DNA from 4 places in the Streptomyces sp. NPDC093064 genome. Region 1 is predicted to be linked to each of the others. Evidence: riboswitches for the same ligand, from Rfam matches in the RefSeq annotation. Region 1 holds a riboswitch; each other region holds the start of a gene.
The links. Region 1 has a riboswitch for cyclic di-AMP ahead of ACIQFZ_RS12110 (NlpC/P60 family protein). Riboswitches for the same ligand answer to the same signal wherever they lie in the genome.

Region 2: another riboswitch for cyclic di-AMP. It lies ahead of ACIQFZ_RS27380 (C40 family peptidase); the one in region 1 lies ahead of ACIQFZ_RS12110 (NlpC/P60 family protein).
Region 3: another riboswitch for cyclic di-AMP. It lies ahead of ACIQFZ_RS18365 (transglycosylase SLT domain-containing protein); the one in region 1 lies ahead of ACIQFZ_RS12110 (NlpC/P60 family protein).
Region 4: another riboswitch for cyclic di-AMP. It lies ahead of ACIQFZ_RS16230 (transglycosylase family protein); the one in region 1 lies ahead of ACIQFZ_RS12110 (NlpC/P60 family protein).

The regions. Positions count from the first base shown of each region.
Region 1 is NZ_JBIVPK010000007.1:275,364-280,578, forward strand. Features, by position in the region: gene ACIQFZ_RS12105 (bifunctional [glutamine synthetase] adenylyltransferase/[glutamine synthetase]-adenylyl-L-tyrosine phosphorylase) at 1-1,720, opposite strand, end outside; cyclic di-AMP (ydaO/yuaA leader) riboswitch at 2,036-2,216, shown strand; gene ACIQFZ_RS12110 (NlpC/P60 family protein) at 2,224-3,489, shown strand; gene ACIQFZ_RS12115 (hypothetical protein) at 3,725-4,498, opposite strand; gene ACIQFZ_RS12120 (hypothetical protein) at 4,500-4,862, opposite strand; gene ACIQFZ_RS12125 (hypothetical protein) at 4,956-5,215, opposite strand, start outside.
Region 2 is NZ_JBIVPK010000026.1:109,200-114,414, forward strand. Features, by position in the region: gene bioB (biotin synthase BioB) at 1-80, opposite strand, end outside; gene ACIQFZ_RS27360 (8-amino-7-oxononanoate synthase) at 229-1,356, shown strand; gene ACIQFZ_RS27365 (DUF397 domain-containing protein) at 1,410-1,640, opposite strand; gene ACIQFZ_RS27370 (helix-turn-helix transcriptional regulator) at 1,676-2,536, opposite strand; gene ACIQFZ_RS27375 (ATP-binding protein) at 2,764-3,219, shown strand; gene ACIQFZ_RS27380 (C40 family peptidase) at 3,272-3,745, opposite strand; cyclic di-AMP (ydaO/yuaA leader) riboswitch at 3,749-3,962, opposite strand; gene ACIQFZ_RS27385 (hypothetical protein) at 4,302-4,610, opposite strand; partial or broken gene ACIQFZ_RS27390 (ATP-dependent Clp protease proteolytic subunit) at 4,618-5,215, opposite strand, start outside.
Region 3 is NZ_JBIVPK010000013.1:151,221-156,435, reverse strand. Features, by position in the region: gene ACIQFZ_RS18375 (outer membrane lipoprotein carrier protein LolA) at 1-1,094, opposite strand, end outside; gene ACIQFZ_RS18370 (polyprenyl synthetase family protein) at 1,368-2,378, opposite strand; cyclic di-AMP (ydaO/yuaA leader) riboswitch at 2,862-3,048, shown strand; gene ACIQFZ_RS18365 (transglycosylase SLT domain-containing protein) at 3,054-3,539, shown strand; gene ACIQFZ_RS18360 (HAD family hydrolase) at 3,567-4,373, opposite strand; gene ACIQFZ_RS18355 (FAD-dependent oxidoreductase) at 4,507-5,215, opposite strand, start outside.
Region 4 is NZ_JBIVPK010000011.1:156,586-161,800, reverse strand. Features, by position in the region: gene eno (phosphopyruvate hydratase) at 1-679, opposite strand, end outside; gene ACIQFZ_RS16230 (transglycosylase family protein) at 937-1,665, opposite strand; cyclic di-AMP (ydaO/yuaA leader) riboswitch at 1,670-1,837, opposite strand; gene ACIQFZ_RS16225 (transglycosylase family protein) at 2,020-3,093, opposite strand; gene ACIQFZ_RS16220 (cytochrome P450) at 3,317-4,570, opposite strand; gene ACIQFZ_RS16215 (nucleoside triphosphate pyrophosphohydrolase) at 4,709-5,215, opposite strand, start outside.

The DNA of each region.
Region 1 (5,215 bases):
GCAGCCGCAGATACCAGGGGGTCTTGCCGAGCGCGTCCGACACCTTGCGGAAGTTCAGCAGCCCGGCGTCCGGATCGGCGGAGTCCGCGAACCACCCCAGCAGCACGGGCAGCAGGGTCCGCTGGATGGCCGCCTTCCTGGTGACGCCGGAGGCCAGCGCCTCCAGATGCCGCAGCGCGGCGGCCGGGTCGGCGTACCCGAGCGCGACCAGCCGCTCCCGCGCGGCCTCCGGCCTCAACCGGGCCTCGCCGGGAGCGAGTTGGGCAACCGCGTCGAGCAACGGCCGGTAGAACAGCTTCTCGTGCAGCCGGCGTACGACGCTGGTGTGCCGTTTCCACTCCCGGGTCAGCTCGGTGATCGGGTCGCTGCGCAGGCCGAGCGACCGTCCGAGCCGGCGCAGATCGGCCTCGTCCTCGGGGACGAGGTGGGTGCGCCGCAGCCGGAACAGCTGGATGCGGTGCTCCAGGGAACGCAGGAACCGGTAGGCGTCGTCGAGTTGCACGGCGTCCACACGGCCTACGTACCCTCCGGCGGCCAGTGCCTGCAACGCGTCCAGGGTGGAGCCGCTGCGCAGCGACGGGTCGGTCCGCCCGTGCACCAACTGAAGGAGCTGCACGGCGAATTCGACGTCGCGCAGGCCGCCCGGCCCGAGTTTCAGCTCGCGCTCGACCTCGGCCACGGGGATGGTCTCGACCACACGGCGGCGCATCTTCTGCACGTCTGCGACGAAGTTCTCGCGCTCGGCGGCCTGCCAGACCAGCGGGCCGAGCGCGGCGATGTACTGGCCGCCCAGTTCCAGGTCGCCGGCCACCGGGCGGGCCTTGAGCAGCGCCTGGAACTCCCAGGTCTTGGCCCATCGCTGGTAGTAGGCGACATGGCTGCTGAGGGTGCGCACCAGCGGCCCGTTGCGGCCCTCGGGCCGCAGGTTGGCGTCGACCGGCCAGATCGAGCCCTCCACGGTCGTCTCGGAGCAGATCCGCATCATGTGCGAGGCGAGCGCGGTCGCGGCGCGCAGGGCCTTGACCTCGTCGGCGCCGTCCGCGGCCTCGCCGACGAAGATCACGTCGACGTCGGAGACGTAGTTGAGTTCGTGACCGCCGCACTTGCCCATCGCGATCACCGCGAGCCGGCACAGCGCGTCGTCCGCGGGCGCGGCGGCCCGCGCGAGCCGGAGCGCGGCGCGCAGGGTCGCGGTGGCGAGGTCGGCGAGCTCGGCGGCGGTCTCGGCGACATCCGTGGTGCCGCACACGTCGCGGGCGGCGATGGACAGCAGGCAGCGCCGGTAGGCGACGCGGAGCGCGACCGGATCGCCGGCCTCGGCGAGCCCGTGCTCGAACTCCTCCACGCCCGGGTGCAGGTCGCGCGGCTCGTAGGTGACCAGCGCCCGCCAGTCGCCTGCGTGCCGGGCGAGGTGGTCGCCGAGCGCGGTGGAGGCGCCGAGCACGCCGAGCAGCCGGTCGCGCAGCGGTTTGGCCGCTATCAGCGTGTCGAGCAGCTCGCGGCGGGCCTTGGACTCCGGCTGCGCCTCCAGCAGCCGGACCAGCCCGCCCAGCGCGAGATCCGGGTCGGCGGTGGCGCCCAGCGCCTCCAGCAGCACCGGATCGTCCCTCAGCGGCGCGAGGTCCGGCCCGTCCAGCAGCCGCTCGGCGTCCGAGGCATGGATGAAGCCGTGCCGCAGCAGCCGCGTGAAGGTACTGCTCCTGCGCCCCGGCGCCGTCATCCCGGCCTCCCGTCGGATCAAGCCCGTCCTGGCCAGAGCCTATCCGGAGTCCCGGTCCTGAGCCCTGACGGCGGTCCCGCTTTCCGCGCCGGTCGGAGGTCGTCGGGGAGGCCCGGGAAACGGGGATACCCGCCGCCCACAGGACGTACGGTCCGGACGCCCCGAGGGCATCGGAGTGCAGCCATCCGTATGCGTACCGTGAAAGTCACGAATACGTAGCGGACATATCACGCACCAACCTTCACAGCAGTCACAAGCGTTGGCTAGCGTGCCCGGCGGGCACCCCGTACCCCCGCCGGCGAACAACGCCGGGACGGGTGGCCTGCGCCGAGTCCGGTGCGCCTCACGGCAGCCGGAGCCGGGGACCCACTCATCCCTGGGGTGAATCGGTCCCGTTCACGCGTCCCCCACCGCGCGTACGGGACGGTAGGGCAGCCCTTCCGACCACCCGCCCGAACCCGACAGCTAACCCGGTAGGCGGTCCATGGAAGGAGGCGCCACTCTTGGCGTCGCACCGCAAAGCCCGGACCACGGCCACCCGGATCGCCGGACTGCGCACGTCCCCGGCCCTCGGTCTGACGACCGCGGCCCTCACCTCCGTGGCACTGCTGTCCCAGACGGCGAACGCCGCGCCCGCGCAACCCCAGAAACCCAGCCTCGAAGAGGTGCAGAAGAAAGTCGACGACCTGTACCACCAGGCCGGAGTGGCCACCGAGAAGTACAACGCGGCCAAGGAGAAGACCGCCACGCAGCGCACACGCGTGAACGGCCTCCTCGACGACGTGGCGAAGCGCACCGAGAAGCTGAACGAGGCGCGGCGCGAGCTCGGCATGTTCGCCGCCGCCCAGTACCGCACGGGCGGGATGTCCGGCACCGCGACGCTGCTGCTCGCGAAGGATCCCCAGCAGTACTTCGACCAGGACCATCTGATGAGCCAGCTCACCGAGCGGCAGAAGAAGGCCGTCGACGACTACCAGACCGCGCAGCTCGCGACGACGAAGAAGCGCACCGAGGCGACGAAGATCCTGGAGTCGCTGACCACCTCGCAGGACGATCTGAGGACCAGCAAGCTCGACGTCCAGACGAAGCTCAGCGAGGCGCGCCATCTGCTGTCGACGCTGACCGCCGAGGAGAAGGCGCGGCTGGCGGCGATCGAGAAGAAGAAGCAGGAGATCGCCCGGCAGAAGGCCGCGGAGCTGGCCCGCCGGCAGGCGGCGGCGGAGGCGGCGGCGGCCGCGCAGAAGCTCAAGGAGGAGCAGGCGGCTCAGAGCGCCAAGGCGAAGGCGAGCAGCGGAACGGGCACGAGCACGGGAGCGGGCACAAGCTCCGGATCGAGCACGAGCTCCGGATCGAGCACGGGCTCGGGTACGGGTACGGGCGGGGGCACGAGCACGGATGCCGGATCGAGCACCGGCTATGCCGCCCAGGCCGCCAAGGTCATCGACTTCGCGCGGGCCCAGATCGGCAAGCCGTACGTGTGGGGCGCGTCCGGCCCCGGTTCGTACGACTGCTCCGGGCTCACGCAGGCCTCCTGGAAGTCCGCCGGGATCTCGCTGCCGCGCACCACCTGGGACCAGGTGAAGGCCGGCACGACCGTCTCCGTCTCCGCGGCCAAGCCCGGCGACCTGGTCTTCTTCTACGACGACATCAGCCACGTCGGGATCTACATCGGCAACGGCATGATGATCCACGCGCCGCACTCGGGCGCGAACGTCCGCGAGGAGTCGATCTACTACATGCCGATCCACAGCGTCGTCCGTCCCGCGTAACGCGCGCGCCGGACACCCGGTGCCGGCACCGGCACCGGCACCGGCACCGGCACCGGACATGAAAGGGCCCGCACCGGGGGGTGCGGGCCCTTTCAGGGGGCGGCGCCACTCAGGTCCAGGGCACCGCGATGAAGATGTCGGCCACGGTGAGCAGCTCAGGAAAGCCAGCCCCGACCTGCGCCTACAGCACCGGCAGACGCTTCTCGGTTCGAAGGATTGCCATCGCGCCGTGCCGTCACCCCGTGTGCGTGCCCGCGTGCCGGCCACGGCCCCGGTTCGGCGTGTCGAGGCGTCGGGTCGCCACGAGAAGCAGTCCGACCAGGGCCGACCACAAGACGATCACCCCGACGGGACCGGTCCATATGCCGGATATTCCGGCCAGAGCAGCGCAGGGCATGGCAAAGATCGTCTGCATCCCGCGCTTTCCGAGGCGTGTGGGCAGCCCCGTCGCGGCGTAGTGGGGAGCGCGCGCGACCGCGTGCCCTCCCGCATAGGCGGCGAAGAGGCCGATGGCGAACAGGGCCAAGGCGATGGCCGTGCTCCAAAGGGACAGTCCTTCGGGGTTGTCGTCGGAGTACTGCGTCACGCCGTCCTTGCTCACGGCGGTCGCGTAGTCCCGCCACATGGTGACGGTGACCACGTCTCCGGCACGGAGGTGCCCGAGCAGCGGCTCGGCTCCGCCCATGGCTACTTCCCGGGGCACTGATCCGGGTCCGGTGAGCCGGAGGTCGTACCGCTGGTTCTTGGGCTGTTCCCGTATCTCCGTGCCGCGCACGGTGGCCTGGACGGGGCGCAGGCAGTCCTCGGTGACCGCCGTACCGCAGGGGCGAGCGGCTCGATACGCGCGCTCCTCGGCCATGTCGTCGGGCACGCGGGTCAGTCCGACGCCGGCGAAGAAGATCAGAGCGACACCGAGCAGTACGGCGACGGCTCCCCAGCAGCGGTGCCAGAGGGTACGCAGGCGCAGACCACGCCGGGCACCGCTTCGGCCGTCGCCCTCGTACGGCATGTCAGGCCTCCCGCCGCACGCGGGAGCAGACCGTGAACACGGCCATAGCGACCACCAGCCCCGCCGCGGTCGCCGTGGTGTCGGCGAGCAGCCGGTCCAGATGAGGTCGCAGCTGGTCGACCAAGGTGCCCACCACGACCGAGCCGGAGACCGCGGCCACCAGACCGGCGCCCCAGTGACGGTGCCTGTTGTAGAACCACCGGCCCAGCACCATCACCACTGGTGCGGCGACAGGAAGCTGCCGCTCGTCGAGCAACTCCAAAGCTGCCCACGTAAGGGCGAGCACCACCAGGCACCCCGCCGCCACCCTGGCCGCCTCGGCCCACAACACCGGCCGGTCCCCGCTCACCACGACGCCTTCCACCCTCCCCCTCCGCGCCGTCGTGCCCACGGCGTCGCACCGACGGCAATTGAGCCACACCCGCCCCTCCACGCGCCATACCGGTCCCCGACACGATCAGCGGACGTCTCTTCTGACCACCCTCGGACGGCCCGAAGTACAGCCGGCCCACTTCCAGCGGGCCCCGTGCACCTGCTGCGGCCTGCGAGTTCCCTTGACCTTGGCGCTACGGGGGAACACCTGGGGGAAACGGCAACCAGGGCATCCCGCCGATGCGCGGATCCGGTCGCCCGCCGGTAACTCGGCGTGGATGCTCGGCCGGACCTCCACGATGGCGTCGGCGTCCTCCTGATCGCCCTCCTCGTCGCGCCAGAGGT
Region 2 (5,215 bases), on a different contig from region 1:
GCCAGTACGGCCAGAGCTTCCCCGCGGGTCGGCGACTCGCGCCGAAGCCCCTTGTCCACCAGCGTGTTCAGCAGGTTCATGAGAGCTGATCCTGTCCTACGGCCCGGTCCGCGGCCAAGGAGACTCCGCACAACGACGGGCACATCGACATGTGGGTATTGCCACATCATGGGCGGCCGGACCTGCCGCTAGGGTCTGTCCACTGCCTACAAATGCCCCGGAGGACCCATGGCGTTCGGCTGGATCGAGGAGCAGGCGGACGCACGCCGCCGGGCCGGGCTCGTACGGACCCTGCGGCCCCGCCCCGCCGACTCGCCGCTGCTCGACCTCGCGGGCAACGACTACCTGGGGCTGGCCCGCCATCCGGAGGTGACCGAGGGGGCCGCGGTCGCGGCGCGCACCTGGGGCGGCGGCTCGACCGGCTCCCGGCTGGTCACCGGCACCACCGAACTCCATGCCGAACTGGAGCGCGAGCTGGCCGGTTTCTGCGGCTTCGAGGCGGCGCTGGTCTTCTCCTCCGGATACGCCGCGAACCTGGCCGCGGTCACCGCGCTCGCGCCGCACGGCTCGCTCGTCGTCTCCGACGCGGGCAACCACGCCTCGCTCATCGACGGCTGCCGGCTGGCCCGGGGCACGACGCAGGTCGTCGCGCACGCCGACCCGGACGCCGTGCGCAAGGCGCTCGGCACGCACGAGGGCCCGGCGGTGCTCGTGTCGGACACGGTGTTCTCAGTCGACGGCGACGCGGCCCCGCTGGCGGAGTTCGCCGCGGTCTGCCGGGAGCACGGCGCCGGTCTCGTCGTCGACGACGCCCACGGGCTGGGCGTCCTGGGCACCGGCGGCCGCGGCGCCGCGCACGCGGCCGGGCTGGCGGGCGCCGGCGACGTGGTCGTCACGGCCACACTGTCGAAGTCGCTCGGCAGCCAGGGCGGAGTCGTCCTCGGGCCCGCGCGGGTGATCGACCACCTGGTCAACGCGGCCCGGACGTTCATCTTCGACACCGGTCTCGCCCCCGCGGCCGCGGGCGCCGCCCTCGCGGCGCTGCGACTGCTGCGCCGCGAGCCGGAGCGTGCGGCACGCGCGCGTGCCGTGGCGGCCGAACTCCACGCACGCCTGACCGCCGCGGGCCTGGAGGCGGTGCGTCCGGACGCCGCGGTGGTCTCGGTGCGCGCGCCGTCCCCGGAGCGGGCCGTGCGGTGGGCGGTCGACTGCCGGGCGGCCGGGCTGGCCGTGGGCTGCTTCCGTCCTCCTTCCGTGCCCGACGGCATCTCACGGCTGAGGCTGACCGCCCGCGCGGACCTCTCCGGGGCGCAGATCGAACGCGCTGTACGGGTGATCGGTGGAACACGACCATGAGTCGGCGTGACACGGCCGGGTGTCACCGAGTGCGGATATGACCGGATTGTCCGTCAGGTGAGGTGTGTCGCGGCCGTGAAGCCTGCCCAGCTCGCGGGGGAGAAGAGCAGCGCGGGCCCGGACGGGGCCTTGGAGTCGCGCACGGCGAGCAGCCCGGCCCACGGTCCCGTGGCGGGCCGGGCCGTCTCGACGCAGTTGTTGGCTCCCGTGCTGTAGCTGCTGCGCAGCCAGCGCACGCCGTGCAGATCGGTGCTGGAAGGTACGTGCCGAGGCAGAGCGGACATGGGGCCTCCTTAACGCGGTACGCGGTTGTGCGCCGTCAGGGGGTCTGGCGTATCCCGGCGATGAAGTCCAACGAGTCCTCGGGCGAGAGGGCGTGGATCCGCAGGGTGTCGAAGGCCTCGGCGTAGGCCTCTAGGTCTTCTTTCCGCTCGAGGTGGAGGCTACTCGTCAAGTGGTCGAGAACCACTACGTTCAGATCAGAAGCGTTCGAAAATGAGAAAATAACAAAAGGGCCGGTGATGCCGATGTGAGCGCCGGCGGCGAACGGCAACACCTGGAGCCGTACTTGGGGGAGCCGGGCCGCCTCCGTCAGCCGCTCCAGCTGCCGCCTCATCACCTCGGGCCCGCCCACCTCCCGGCGCAGCACCGCCTCGTCCAGCACTGCGTCCAGCTTCAGCGGCGGTCGCGAGCGCAGCACGTCCTGGCGGGCCAGCCGCACCTCCACCAGCGCGTCCAGCCGGTCCTCGTCGAGCCCGTCCACGGCGGCCCGGGTGACCGCGCGCGCGTACTCGGGCGTCTGGAGCAGGCCGGGGACGACCGAGGTCTCCAGGGTGCGCATCCCGCTCGCCTGCGACTCCAGGCTGATGAAGTCCCGGTAGGTCGGCGGCAGCACTCCGCGATAGGCGTGCCACCAGTGGTGCCGGTCGCCGCCGTCGTCCAGCCCCGCGAGCACCAGGAGCAACTCGCGCAGCTGGGCGTCGTGGACGGCGTACGCGTCCAGGAGCGAGCGCACATCGGCCGGTTTCACCCCGCTGGTGCCGGTCTCGATCCGGCTGACCTTCGACTGGTGCCAGCCGACCAGGCGGGCCGCCTCACCGCTGGTGAGACCCGCGCCGGTGCGCAGGGCGCGCAGTTCGGCGCCCAGCTTCCGCCGGCGCACCTCGGGACCGTGTTGCATGGGCTACTCCCTCGCTCCCTCTGAACGCTCCACGCGACCCGCTCCGGATACGGTCTGCCGTCGCAGAGTTCACCGCATCGAGCGACAGATATATGCATATCTCGGTGGATCGCCACCGAGACCGGAGTGCTGATGGCAGTCTGACGGCGAAGCACCAGTGCGGGACCGTACTCGAATCATCCGCTCAGTGTCGGACTCCGGCCCCGTGGGAAAGGGACGACGTCGCCATGGCAGACCATCTGGAAGCATCCGTCACTCTGCCGAGCGATCCCGCCTCGGTCTACGCGGCCCGTGCCTATGTGGCCGGCACGCTCGCGGAGTGGGGCCTGCCGCCGGCCGCGGACACCGCCGAGACGGTCCGGCTCATCGTCTCCGAACTCGCCACCAACGCCGTACAGCACACTTTCGGGCAGTCACCCACCTTCACGGTGGACCTTGTCCTCGTGCGAGACGAACGACTGCACATCGGGGTCACCGACAGCCACCCCCGGTTCCCGAAACGCCTGCCGGCCGCCGTCCAGCAGGACAACGGCCGGGGCATGGTGATCATCCGGTGGCTCACCGCCGAGTGCGGCGGCAGTCTGACCGTGCGGCCGACCCGGGAGGGCGGCAAGACGGTCTGCATCGAACTTCCGTGGTCGGTTCCCGCCCGCCGGGTGACGGCCGCGGGTCAGGAACCGTAGGAACGTGCGGTGACGAGTCGAAGCTCCGCCACCGCACCGCACCGCGGCCGGATCAGCGCACCCGGCCGTACCAGACGCTCTTCGTCCAGATCTTCTGGAGCTTCACCACGTCCCCGGTCTTCGGGGCGTGCCAGATCTTGCCCTTGCCGGCGTAGATGCCCACGTGGTACACGTTCGAGCCCGAGTGGAAGAACACCAGGTCCCCGGCTCGGCGGCTGCCCGCGGAGATGTGCCGGCTCTTGTTGTACTGCTGTGCGGCCGTGCGGGGCAGCGTCTTGCCCGCCCTCTTGAACGAGTACAGCGTGAGCCCGGAGCAGTCGAACCTCCGCGGCCCCGTGGCGCCCCACTGGTAGGGCGACCCCTGCTTGGACGCCGCGATCCGCAGCACCGTGTTCGCGGTCGTCGCGGCCGAGGCTTCGGAGGCCACACCCGGGACCACGATCGAGCCGCCCACGGCGGCCAGGGTCAGGGCCGAGGCCGTACCGGCCCGGGCCATCAGCGACGGGACACGATTGAGCGCAGTCATGCGCAACCCTTCGTCAGCCGCCTGTGAAGGATGACCTGTCGGATTCGGGCTGGCGAAGTTGCCCGGCCGCGTTGTCGCGGCTTCACCCCAAGGGCTGCTCGGACCGGCCATGGCGTGACCGTTCCGGCGACCCGTCGTGCTTGGGTCCTCCACTCCTGCCGATCCACTCCTGTCGACCGGTCATCCGGGCGGCGGCAGGACTCGGCGTCCGCCCGGACCGCCCCGCCGTTGTGGCGGGGGCTTGTCGTCAGACAGGGATCTTCACCTACGGATGTCCGAAAATCCCAACGGAACCGCGTGTTTGTGTTGTTACTCACCACGCGCCCGTTCGGGTGGACACCCTCGCGATCGAACGGCTGCCCCCTCCCGCGACGACCCCCGGACCAGCACCGGAGCACCTCATTCCGCCATCCGGGGAGGCGTGTTGCGCAACTGCGGCGGTCCCGAAAAGGGAGCTGAACCTACACCGAAAGGCGGTCGGTCATTCGGGGTGATTTCCCCCCGTGTCCAGACAGATGGGCCCCTTCGCCCGCCGAGACCGCGGCTGTGGATGACGTCAACTTCCGCAGTCGGGAGGCAGGGTGACGCGGGCCGTGCGCCGCTCGCCGTCCAGCACCCGCAGCGCCCGGGCCGGAGTGTCCGCATGCAGCTCGGTCTCGCCCCGCCGGTGCATCAGCGCCAGCGTGTCCCGCAGCTCCACTGCTCTGCCGACGAGCGCCTGGGCAGCCCTCAGAGCCCGGTAGGTGTCTCCGGGCCGTCCCGGGTTGGCGCGGCCCAGCAGGTCGGCCGCCTCCAGGTAACGGTCGATCAGCTCCGCCTCGGCGCGGGTCAGCGCCGGCAGGGGCGGCAGCTCGGGTGGCAGCATCGGCGGCTCACCCCGCGTCCGGCGCGGTGTGCGTGGCCCCGCGGTTCGGGATGATTCGGTCAATCAGCTCATATCTCAGGGCCTCTTGTGCGTCCAGCGTCTGCTCCCGCTCCAGGTCGGTCCGCACCTGCCGCGCGGACCGCCCGGTGCTCCGCGCGAGCAGTTCCTCCACGCGGGCGCGCACCCGCGTCAGCTCGTCCGCCTGGATCGCCAGGTCGGACGCCTGGCCCTCGACCGGCTCGGGCAGCGACGGCTGCCGCAGCACCACGCGGGCACCCCGGGCAGCGCGTACCGCTTGCCCGGGGTGCCCGCGGCCAGTAGCACCGCCGCGGACGCGACGGCCTGGCCCAGGCAGATCGTCTCCACGTCGCAGGACACGTACCGCATCGTGTCGTGGACGGCCAGCGTCGCGCTGAACGAGCCGCCGGGGGAGTTGATGTAGAGCGAGATGTCCCGGTCGGGCGTCCGGTGCTCCAGGTGGACGAACTGCGCGATCACGTCGTTCGCCGCGGTGTCGTCGATCGGTGTGCCGAGGAGGACGATCCGCTCCTCGAGCAGTTTCGCGTACGGATCCAGGGACCGTCGGCCGGCACTGGTGATCTCGG
Region 3 (5,215 bases), on a different contig from region 1:
AACTTGCCGCTGACCTGGTCGCCGAGCGAGCCGAGGAACCCGCTCAGGTCGCCCTTGCCGGAGGACGACGGGATGCCGCCCTTGTTGCCGGTGTCGAACACGGCGATGGAGTTCCAGCCCTTGCCGAGGACCTTCGGGCCGTTCTCGGCCAGGTCCTTGTGCGACGCGCCGGGCTCGTGGAACTGCCGGCCCGGGCCGGCCTTCCGCTCGGCGCCCTGCCCAGCCTCCTTCGCCGCGTCCTTCTCCTCGGTGACCTTCGCGCCCTTGGGCGGGGTGAAGTCGAAGGTCGAGGCGGCCGGCTTGGCGAAGCTGACCTGGGTGAAGCCCGCGTCCACCACGGCGGCGCCGCCGCTCGCCGGGGTGAGCGTGAACTTCAGCGGCAGCCCGGTCTTGGCGTCCACGGCGATACTGATCGCACCGACCGTGGTGCCGGAGGCGTGCTTCGGCTCGATGACCAGCTTGTAGGCGTCGCGGCCGGCGACCTGCGCGGTGCCGTCGACCTTCACCGAGGTCGTGTCGTCGACCGACTTCAGGGCCTCGTCGGCGAAGTCCTTGGGCGTGGCGGGGACCTCGTCCCGGTGCTTCTTGCCGCCGTCGGCCGCGGTGCCGTGGAAGACCTCGTTCGACTTGCTGTCGTAGCCCCAGACGTCCTTGCCGTTGTGGATGAGGCTGTACTCGGCGGCGCTCTCGATCAGCGAGACCTTCTGCCGGTCCTCGCCGTCGGCGGCGACGCGGAGGGTGTGCGTTCCGGAGGCCAGCTCGGGCAGCTTTGACGTCGGGTCGGCCGACGAACCGTCACCACCCCTGGCTGCGCCGGAGGCCAGGCCGCTCTCCAGGCCGCCGAGGTTCGGCAGACCCAGGTCGGTGCTGACCTTGACCGTGCCGGACAACTGCTGGACGTCCGACTTGGCGATTTTCTCGATGAGTTGCTGTGCGGTGATCTTCGGCAGGTTGGGGTCGCCGGACGCGGCGAGTGCGGGGACGAGCCCGATGGTCGCCGCCGCCACCCCCACCACCGTGACCGGGACGACGTAGCGCGCGGCCTTGCGGCGCCCCGTGCGCAGGTCGTCGGCTTCGGATTCGTTCGGTGCCATGTGTGCCCTACCTCCGTCATCGGCGGCGGCTGTCCTTCTGCACTGGGGTGTAACCCTCAGCCGCCATTCTCACCCAGATCGGTGAGGAGTGGTGTGGTCCGTTGTTTCCATCTGACCAAATCGGCGGGGCGGAGGCGTCAGACCCCGGAGCCAACTCCGTGTACGCCTGCGGTATGACACGCAAAGGGCGACGCCTCCCCCACCCCGTAGGGGTAGATGTGGAGAGCGCCGCCCGGAGGGGGCGTCCTGCGAGGTCGCGGGACCGGACGGGCGTCAGCCGGCCCGGTGCACCACCGCGTCGCACAGCTGAAGCAGTGCGGCCTTCGCCTCGCACTCCCGCAACGGCGCCAGCGCGGCCCGCGCCTCCTCGGCGTAGCGCACGGTGTCCCGGCGGGCCTGCTCCAGCGCCGGGTGCGCCCGCAGCGCAGCCAGCGCCTCCGCGTGCCGCGCGTCGTCGCTGAGGTCGGAGTCCAGCAGCTCACACAGGGCGATGTCCTCGGCCAGCCCCAGCCGGGCCGCACGCTCGCGCAGCCGCAGCACCGGCAGTGTGGCGATGCCCTCGCGCAGATCGGTGCCGGGCGTCTTGCCCGACTCGTGCGAGTCGGAGGCGATGTCCAGGACGTCGTCCGCCAGCTGGAAGGCGACGCCCAGCCGCTCGCCGTACTGCGTCAGCACGTCCACGACCGTCTCGTCGGCGCCGGACATCATCGCGCCGAACCGGCACGACACCGCCACCAGCGAGCCGGTCTTGCCGCCCAGCACGTCCAGGTAGTGGTCGACCGGGTCCCGGCCGTCCTGCGGACCCGCCGTCTCCAGGATCTGCCCGGTGACCAGCCGCTCGAACGCCACGGCCTGCACCCGCACGGCCTCCGGGCCGAGGTCGGCGAGGATCTGCGAGGCGCGGGCGAAGAGGAAGTCGCCGGTCAGGACCGCGACCGAGTTGCCCCAGCGGGTGTTGGCGCTGGCCACCCCGCGGCGCACGGCGGCCTCGTCCATCACGTCGTCGTGGTACAGCGTCGCCAGATGGGTCAGCTCCACCACCACGGCCGAGGGCACGATCCCCGGCGCGTACGGATCCCCGAACTGGGACGCGAGCATCACGAGCAGGGGCCGGAACCGCTTCCCGCCCGCCCTGACGAGATGCTGGGCGGCGCCCGTGATGAACGGGACCTCGCTCTTGGTGGCTTCGAGCAGCCCTTCCTCGACACCCGCCAATCCGGCCTGGACATCGGCTTCGAGAGCCTGGTCCCGCACGGTCAGCCCGAATGGCCCGACGACGGTCACGAGGGGTCTCCTGTCTGCTGGTGTCTGCTGGGGATTACACGGTTTGTCGATAGGTCGCTGCCCTCACTCAAGTCAGCGTATCCGGTCACGTTTCGATCACCGATATCGCCCACCTATACGGGCCAGGCCACTTCACCCGACGTGACCACCATCACGCGTCAGCCACACGGCCCACACGCACTCACGCGTGAAGTCCGATTCACCCCTATTAGGGTTTCAATTCTCTTTAGTGGTAATTGCCCTTCGGTCGCCCGAGCCGTGACTTGGAACACACTCCCCCCGTCCGCGCCATCTCTCGCACTCCTTCACATTCCCTTTACAGCAAGCCGAGTTGAACCTTGGCAAGTGCAAAGGATCAAGCACCACATACACCCCAGACCAAGGTCAAACAGGACGAGTGTGATTCCGGCACTTGTTCGGGACATGTGCTCTCGCATACGTTCCCGGCACCAACGGGCGGACGCCGAATCCTGCCGCCGCCCGTAATCCCAACGACCGAATGACCCACGGCAGGAGCGGGGGACCCAGGTAAGTTCGCCGGGCCGGGTGTCGTACGTACCGCGTACGCCGCACCGGAACGGCTCGGGGTGAAGCCGTGCCCTTCAGGGCGCGGCCGGGCACCTCCCAGCCCGAACCCGACAGCTCACCTCGCAGGCGACGGAGAGGAATTCCCCCATGCCTGCAAACGGTCAGCGCCGCTCTACCCGCACCGCCCGCCTCATCCGCACCCTCGCCGTCACCGGCACGGGCGCAGCCGTCCTCGCCGTGCCGCTGCTCGGTGCCACGACCGCGTCCGCGGCGACCCCGGCCACCGTCCGGACGGCCGCGAGCTTCGGCTACTCGAACAACCTCGACGGCTGGATCCGGGCCTCCCTGGCGGTCATGGCACAGAAGGGCATCCCGGGCTCCTACAACGGGATCCACCGCAACATCATCCGCGAGTCCTCCGGCAACCCGCGTGCCATCAACCTCTGGGACTCCAACGCCAGGAAGGGCATCCCGTCCAAGGGTCTGCTCCAGGTCATCGACCCGACCTTCCGGGCCTACCACGTGAACGGCACGTCCTGGGACATCTACGACCCGATCGCCAACATCACGGCCGCCTGCAACTACGCGGCCAAGCGGTACGGGTCCATCGACAACGTCTTCGGCGCGTACTGACCGGACCGTAGCCGGACCACGCACCGGCTAGACAAACAGTCGTTCGAGGACGACGGCGATGCCGTCGTCCTCGTTCGACATCGTGACCTCGTCGGCCACCGCCTTGAGTTCGGGGTGGGCGTTGGCCATGGCGACCCCCCGGGCGGCCCACTGGAACATCGGGATGTCGTTCGGCATGTCGCCGAAGGCGAGGGCGCTCTCGCGGCCCAGTCCCAGGTGTTCGGCGGCCAGTGCCAGCCCGGTCGCCTTGGTGATGCCGCACGGCTGGAGTTCAACGGTCCCGGGGCCCGACATGGTGACCGTGGCGAGGGAACCCACCGCGCCGCGGGCCGCCGCCGCCAGCTCGTCGTCGGACAGCACCGGGTGACGCAGCAGCACCTTGCTGATGGGCGCGCGCCACAGGTCGTCGCGCCGTTCGACCCGTACGGCGGGCAGCGCCGGGTGCGGCATGAGATACCCCGGCTCGACGAGCGTGAGCCCCTCGACCCCGTCCTGGTCGACCGCGGCGTGCACCTCCCCCACCTCGGCCTCGATCTTGCCGAGCGCGGTCTCGGCCTGCTCCCGGTCCAGGGTGACCGACCACAGCAGGCGGTCGCTGCCTGCGTCGTAGAGCTGGGCGCCCTGACCGCACACCGCGAGCCCCGTGGTGCCGAGGACGTCGAGCAGTTCCCGCACCCTCGGTGCCGGCCGTCCGGTCACCACGAGGTGCCGGGCACCTGCGGCCGCCGCCCCCGCGAGCGCGGCGAGGGACCGTTCGGACACGGTGTGGTCGCCGCGCAGCAGCGTTCCGTCCAGGTCAGTGGCGATGAGGGCATATGCGAGGGCGGCCATGATCAGAGAATACGGATGCCGCGGCCCGCCGACTCGACCGGAACCGGACGACCGCGACGGCCACCGGGCTCCCGGCTCCCCTCTCCTCAACTCCCTTACCTGTGAGAGCGCTTCGGCACCGCGGGCGAGGTGGCCCTCAACCGTGCGCCGCCGCAAGGTGTGCGGCCAGCCGCGGCGAGGCGAACTCCGTGCCGCACACGAACCGCATCACCGGCCCGTACGAGGCCGCCGCCGGCAACCCCGTGAAGTACAGGCCGGGTACCGAGGAGACGTAGCCCGCGCCGAGCCTCGGGGCGCCGCGGCTGAGCGCGAGTCCGGTGCGCAGCTCATGGCCGAGGAAGCCCATCGCGGCGATGTCGACGCGGTAGCCGGTGGCCGCCATGACGTGGTCCGCCTCCAGTTCCCGGCTCTCGCCCGCGAGGGTGCGCACCGTCAGTACCGGACGCCCGCCCGTGACCTCGGCGCGCACGATGCCGCTCACCTCGTGGACCTGCACCGCCGACTCGAAGCGCTCGCGCAGCCACCAGGCGCCGAGCGGGCCGAGGACCCGGCCGACCAGATGGTGGCGGACCCCGGCCGGGAGGTACCGGAAGGGCTGCGGGTAGTAGCTCAGCGCCCACAGCGACCAGGCGCGGCCGAAGGGCGACTCGGGCCGGAACCTCGGCTGCTCCCAGGGCGGGGCGCCGAAGGCAACCGAGCCGCGGCCCCGTGCCACCACCCGCACCCGCGCGCCGGCCTCCGCCGCGAGCGCCGCCGTCTCCAGCGCGGACTGGCCGGCGCCGACGACGATCAGCTCCTTCCCGGCGAACCGGCCGAGGTCGTGGTGCTGGGAGCTGTGCGAGAGC
Region 4 (5,215 bases), on a different contig from region 1:
CCTCGAGGATGAGGTCCAGGGCCTCTCGGTTGGAGCCGAGGTTCGGGGCGAAGCCGCCCTCGTCGCCGAGGCCGGTGGACAGGCCCTTGCTCTTCAGGACCTTCTTCAGGGTGTGGTAGACCTCGGTGCCCCAGCGCAGGGCCTCGGAGAAGGACTCCGCGCCGATCGGGGCGATCATGAACTCCTGGATGTCCACGTTGGAGTCGGCGTGCGAGCCGCCGTTCAGGATGTTCATCATCGGCACCGGCAGCAGGTGCGCGTTCGGACCGCCGAGGTAGCGGAAGAGGGGGAGGTCCGAGGCCTCGGAGGCGGCGTGGGCGACGGCGAGGGAGACGCCGAGGATGGCGTTGGCGCCCAGCGAGCCCTTGTTGTCGGTGGCGTCCAGGTCGAACATGGCCTGGTCGATCAGACGCTGCTCGGTGGCGTCGTAGCCGACGAGCTCCGGGCCGATCTGCTCGATCACGGCGAGGACGGCCTTCTCGACGCCCTTGCCCTGGTAGCGATTGGGGTCGCCGTCACGGAGCTCGATGGCCTCGAAGGCACCGGTGGAGGCGCCGGAGGGGACGGCGGCACGACCGGTGCTGCCGTCGTCGAGGCCGACCTCGACCTCGACCGTGGGGTTGCCTCGGGAGTCCAGGATTTCCCGGGCTACGACGACGTCGATGGACGGCACGAGCATCTCCTTCTGGGATGTGACGCTGGAAGTGCGGGGCGTGAGCCTTGCGACTAGAGCCTAACCGTCCCGGGGCGGCGACCGGCCGACCGACCGCCTCGTGGACAGAGTGACGGTACCCATTGTTCCCACTCGGAACAAAGGGGAGGGGAAGGTTCGGGAACGGCCGGGCGTGCGGGAGACGAAAAAGCCCCGCCCCGGCGCGTAGGGGGGAACGCGCCGGGGCGGGGAGCCCTGGAAAGCGCCGAGGGCGGGACGGGCCCTTACTTCAGGTGGAGCTGCTGGCCCGGATAGATGAGGTCGGCGTTGTCGACGATGTCCTTGTTCAGCTCGAACAGCTTCTTCCAGCCACCCTGGACGCCGTGCTCGGCGGCAATGGAGCTGAGGGTGTCGCCGGAGACCACCCTGTACTCGCCGTCACCCTTCCTGACCTTCTCGCCGGTCGGCGTAGTGACGGTCTTGCTCGGGGTGGGACGCGTCGCGGAGCGGTTGGCGGCCTGCTGCTCGGTCGAGCGGGTGGCGGTGCTCTTGGCGGAGCTGCCGCTCGACGACGACGAAGACGAAGAAGACGACGACGAGGACGACGAGGACGACGACGCGGGGGCGCTGCCGGTGTAGGCGGCACCGGACAGGCCCCTGCCGCAGACCGGCCAGGCGCCCTTGCCCTGGCCCGCGAGTACCTTCTCGGCGACGGCTATCTGCTGCGACTTGGAGGCCAGGTCGGCGCGCGACGCGTAGGCGGTGCCGCCGTACCCGGCCCAGGTGGAGTTGGTGAACTGGAGGCCACCGTAGAAGCCGTTGCCGGTGTTGATGGACCAGTTGCCGCCGGACTCGCACTGGGCGACCGCGTCCCACTCGGAGGCGGTGGCGGCGGAGGCGTCGCCGACCGCCATCAGCGGGGCGGCGACAGCGGCGCCGGCGACACCGGCGAGCGCGATGACACGGGTGGTCTTGGACGTGCGACGGTGCTTGCCCTTGCTGGAGAACAGCATGGTGGGATCCCCTCACCGACGCCTGCGAGGTGAGCTGTCGGGTTCGGGCCGGTTGAGTTGCCCGGCCGTGCCTCGTGCGTGAGGCACGGCTCCACCCCTAGCCGCTCCGGTCAACTGCCGGGCGCGGCACTTACCTTGGGTCCCCCGCTCCTGCCCACGGCGCTTGACGCGACGACTGTTCCCGTACGGCCGCTGGCAGGATTCGGCGTTGCGGCAGCCGGGGCTCGCGGTGACGAGCGGTCACGACCGTAGGCACGCGCTCCGCCGAATTCCAAAGACGATCAGGGCTTCTGAGAGTCATCCCACACTTTCACCGAATGGGACATTCGGTGCGAAGTGGGACGTGAACTCCCGCTACTTTTGGGGCGTTTCGGTAGGGACATTCAGGGTCTGACCGGCAGAGATGTGGTTGGGGTCGGACCCGACCGCCCCCCTGTTCGCCGCGTACAGCGCATCCCATCCGCCCTGAAGGTCAAGGGAGTCGGCGATGGACTCGAGCGAGTCGCCGGCGCGGACGGTGTAGGAGTCGGCGACGACGGCGCGCGCGATGCCGCCGCGGGAGGCGTGGCGGCCGGAGGACGCGGCCGCGTGACTGTCGGCCGGGTCCTCGGCGGCACTGCCGCCGCGGTGCCGCCCACCGCCGAGCGCCCCGGCGTCGAGCGCCCCGGTGTCGACCAGGGTCGAAGTGCCGCCGATCTGCCACGAGTTGTCCGTGTCACCCGGCTGCGGCGTGACCGAGGGCGAGGCGTCGGGCGACTGGAACCCGCTTGCGGCGACATCGGGGGACGTGTCGGACTTGGCCGGGTTGCCCTTCTTGGCGGGCGAGGACGGCGAGGGGGAGGACGTGGTGGGGGACGCGGTCGGCGAGCCGGAGGAACCGGAGGAATCGGCCGGACCGGGGTCGGCGTCCGACGAGCCGGATGAACCGGACGGGTCGCTCGACGACGCCTGTGACGAGTCGGACAGACCGAGGTCGTCCGTGAGGGACTTTCCGGAGGAGTTGGAGGATCCGGACGCATTACCCACGCCGGTGTCGACCTTCGCCGCCCCGGACTTCTTGTTGAGCCCGGAGAGCAGCCCGCACGTCGGCCAGGCATCGGGGCCCTTGTCGGCGAGCAGCTTCTTGGCCACGGCTATCTGCTGGGACCGGCTGGCCTGGTCGGCGCTCGAGGCGTAGTCGAGGCCGCCGTACTTCTCCCAGTCGTCCTGCGTCAACTGAAGGCCGCCGTAGTAGCCGTTGCCGGTGTTGGCGCTCCAGGCGCCGCCACTCTCGCACTTGGCCACCTTGTCCCACGCGTTGCCGTCGGCCGCGCTGGCGCCGCCGGCGCCGATCAGTGGGATGGCGATGGCGGATCCGGCCACTCCGGCGGCGACAAGGAGGGCCGGAGCCTGACGGGGCCGACGGTGACGTCCGTTCCCGGAGAGCATACGGAGACCTTTCGTGCGACAGCGGTGACCCGCGTGGCGACCGCAGACTCGGCGCCACGCTGATGGGTGAAAGTATCGGCTGACGATCGCTTGTCACAAGTTCATGCCGCACAGATCACGTGAAGATCACACCGTTGAACATGTGTCATCTTCGTGCCCGTCATTGGGTAGGCGTGGTGCGGCGGCAGGCGTCTTTTCCTGCCTTGTCCGGCTTCCCTGCGACTTACCGACCAGGCGTGAACCGCACCGGCAGCGTCCGCAGTCCGCGCATGATGAGCCCACCGCGCCAGCGCAAGTCGGCCGGATCTGTGTCCAGTTGCAGGTCCGGGAGCCGGGTGAGGAGGGTCGCCAGCGCGGTCTGGCCCTCCAGGCGGGCGAGCGGTGCGCCGAGGCAGTAGTGGATGCCGTGGCCGTAGCCGAGGTGTTGATTGTCACGCCGCCCGAGGTCGAGGACATCGGGGCCGGCGAACCGCTCCGGGTCCCGGTCGGCGGCGGCGAGGACGACGAGGACCGGGTCGCCGGCGGCGATGTCCTGCCCGCCGATGGTGAGCGGCCGGGTGGCGTAGCGCCAGGTGGCCAGCTCCACCGGACCGTCGTAGCGAAGGAGTTCCTCCACTCCCGTCTCCAGCAGGCCGCCGTCCCCCTCGGCGAGGGACCGCTGGAGCCGGTCCCGCTGCTCGGGGTGGGTGAGCAGGGCGTAGGTGCCGTTGCCGATGAGGTTGACGGTGGTCTCGAAACCGGCGAACAGAAGGATGAAGGCCATGGCGGCGGCCTCGTTCTCGGTGAGGTGCTCGCCGTGGTCGGAGGCGCGGATGAGGGCGGAGATGAGGTCCTCGCCGGGGGCGGGCTCGGCCGGGAGCGCCTCGCGCTTGCGGTGGATGAGGTCCGCGAGATAGCCGCGCATCTTCTTCACCGAGCGGGCGACCCCGCCACGCGGGCCCTTGCCGTGGCGGATCATCATGCCCGCCCAGTCCCGGAAGTCGTCCTGGTCCTCGCGGGGGACGCCGAGCAGGTCGCAGATGGCGTAGATGGGCAGCGGGAAGGCGAACTCGTGGATGAGGTCGGCGGTGCCGCGCTCGGCGAACCCGTCGATGAGTCCGTCGGCCAGCTCCTGCACACGCGGGGCGAACTCGGCGACGCGGCGCGGGGTGAACGCCTTGCTGACCAGCCGGCGCAGCCGGGTGTGGTCCGGCGGGTCGATGTTCAGCAGGTGGGTCATCAGCTCGGCCTTGCGCTCACCGGGGATGCCGGTCTTGCCCTTGGCGTGCGCGGGCTCGGCGTGGTGCGCCGGGTTCTTGGACAGCCGCTGGTCGGCCAGGGCCTGCTTGGCGTCCGCGTACCGGGTGACCAGCCAGGCCTCCACTCCGCTGGGCAGCCGGGTCCTGTGCACGGGGGCGTGCTCGCGGAGCCAGGCGTAGGCCGGGTAGGGGTTGCTCGCGAACTCCCAGGTGAACAGGGCGGGTGGCTGGTCGTGCATACGGTTGACCCTAGCGCCGGGGGTTCGGCGTCAGGCTTTCCGCCCCCACCGCCGCGGCTCCGGCCCTTCCCGTCCCTGGCGGCGATGCCCCCGGCTCCCCTGCCGGACCACCCCCTCCCCGCCCGCGCCCTCAGGGCTTCAGTTGCCCTCCGCCTCTACGATCGCGTCCCGGTACGCGCGCGCCGCCGCGCGCAGTGCCGCCTCCGGGTCGACGCCCTCCGCCTCGGCGCGGGCGGCCAGCGCCAGCAGCTCGTACCCGAAGCCCTCCCTCGCCGGGAGGGGGACCTCCAGGCCCGCCGTGCGGACCCGGGAGGCCAGCTTGGCGGCGAGGGCGAGGCCGGGCTGGCCGAGGGGGACACCCTCGGTCACGGAGGTGCGCCGCTTCTCCTCGGCCTTGGTGCGCAGCCAGTGCTCCTTGACCTCCTCCGGGGTGGTGGCGGTCTCGTCGCCGAAGACGTGCGGGTGGCGGTGGATCAGCTTGGCGACGATGGTGCCGGCCACGTCGTCGATGGAGAACGGCTCCTCGGGGTCCTCCTCGGCGATACGGGCGTGGAAGACCACCTGGAGCAGGACGTCGCCCAGTTCCTCACGCAGCTCCTCGCGGTCGCCGTCCTCGATAGCCTCGACCAGCTCGTACGCCTCCTC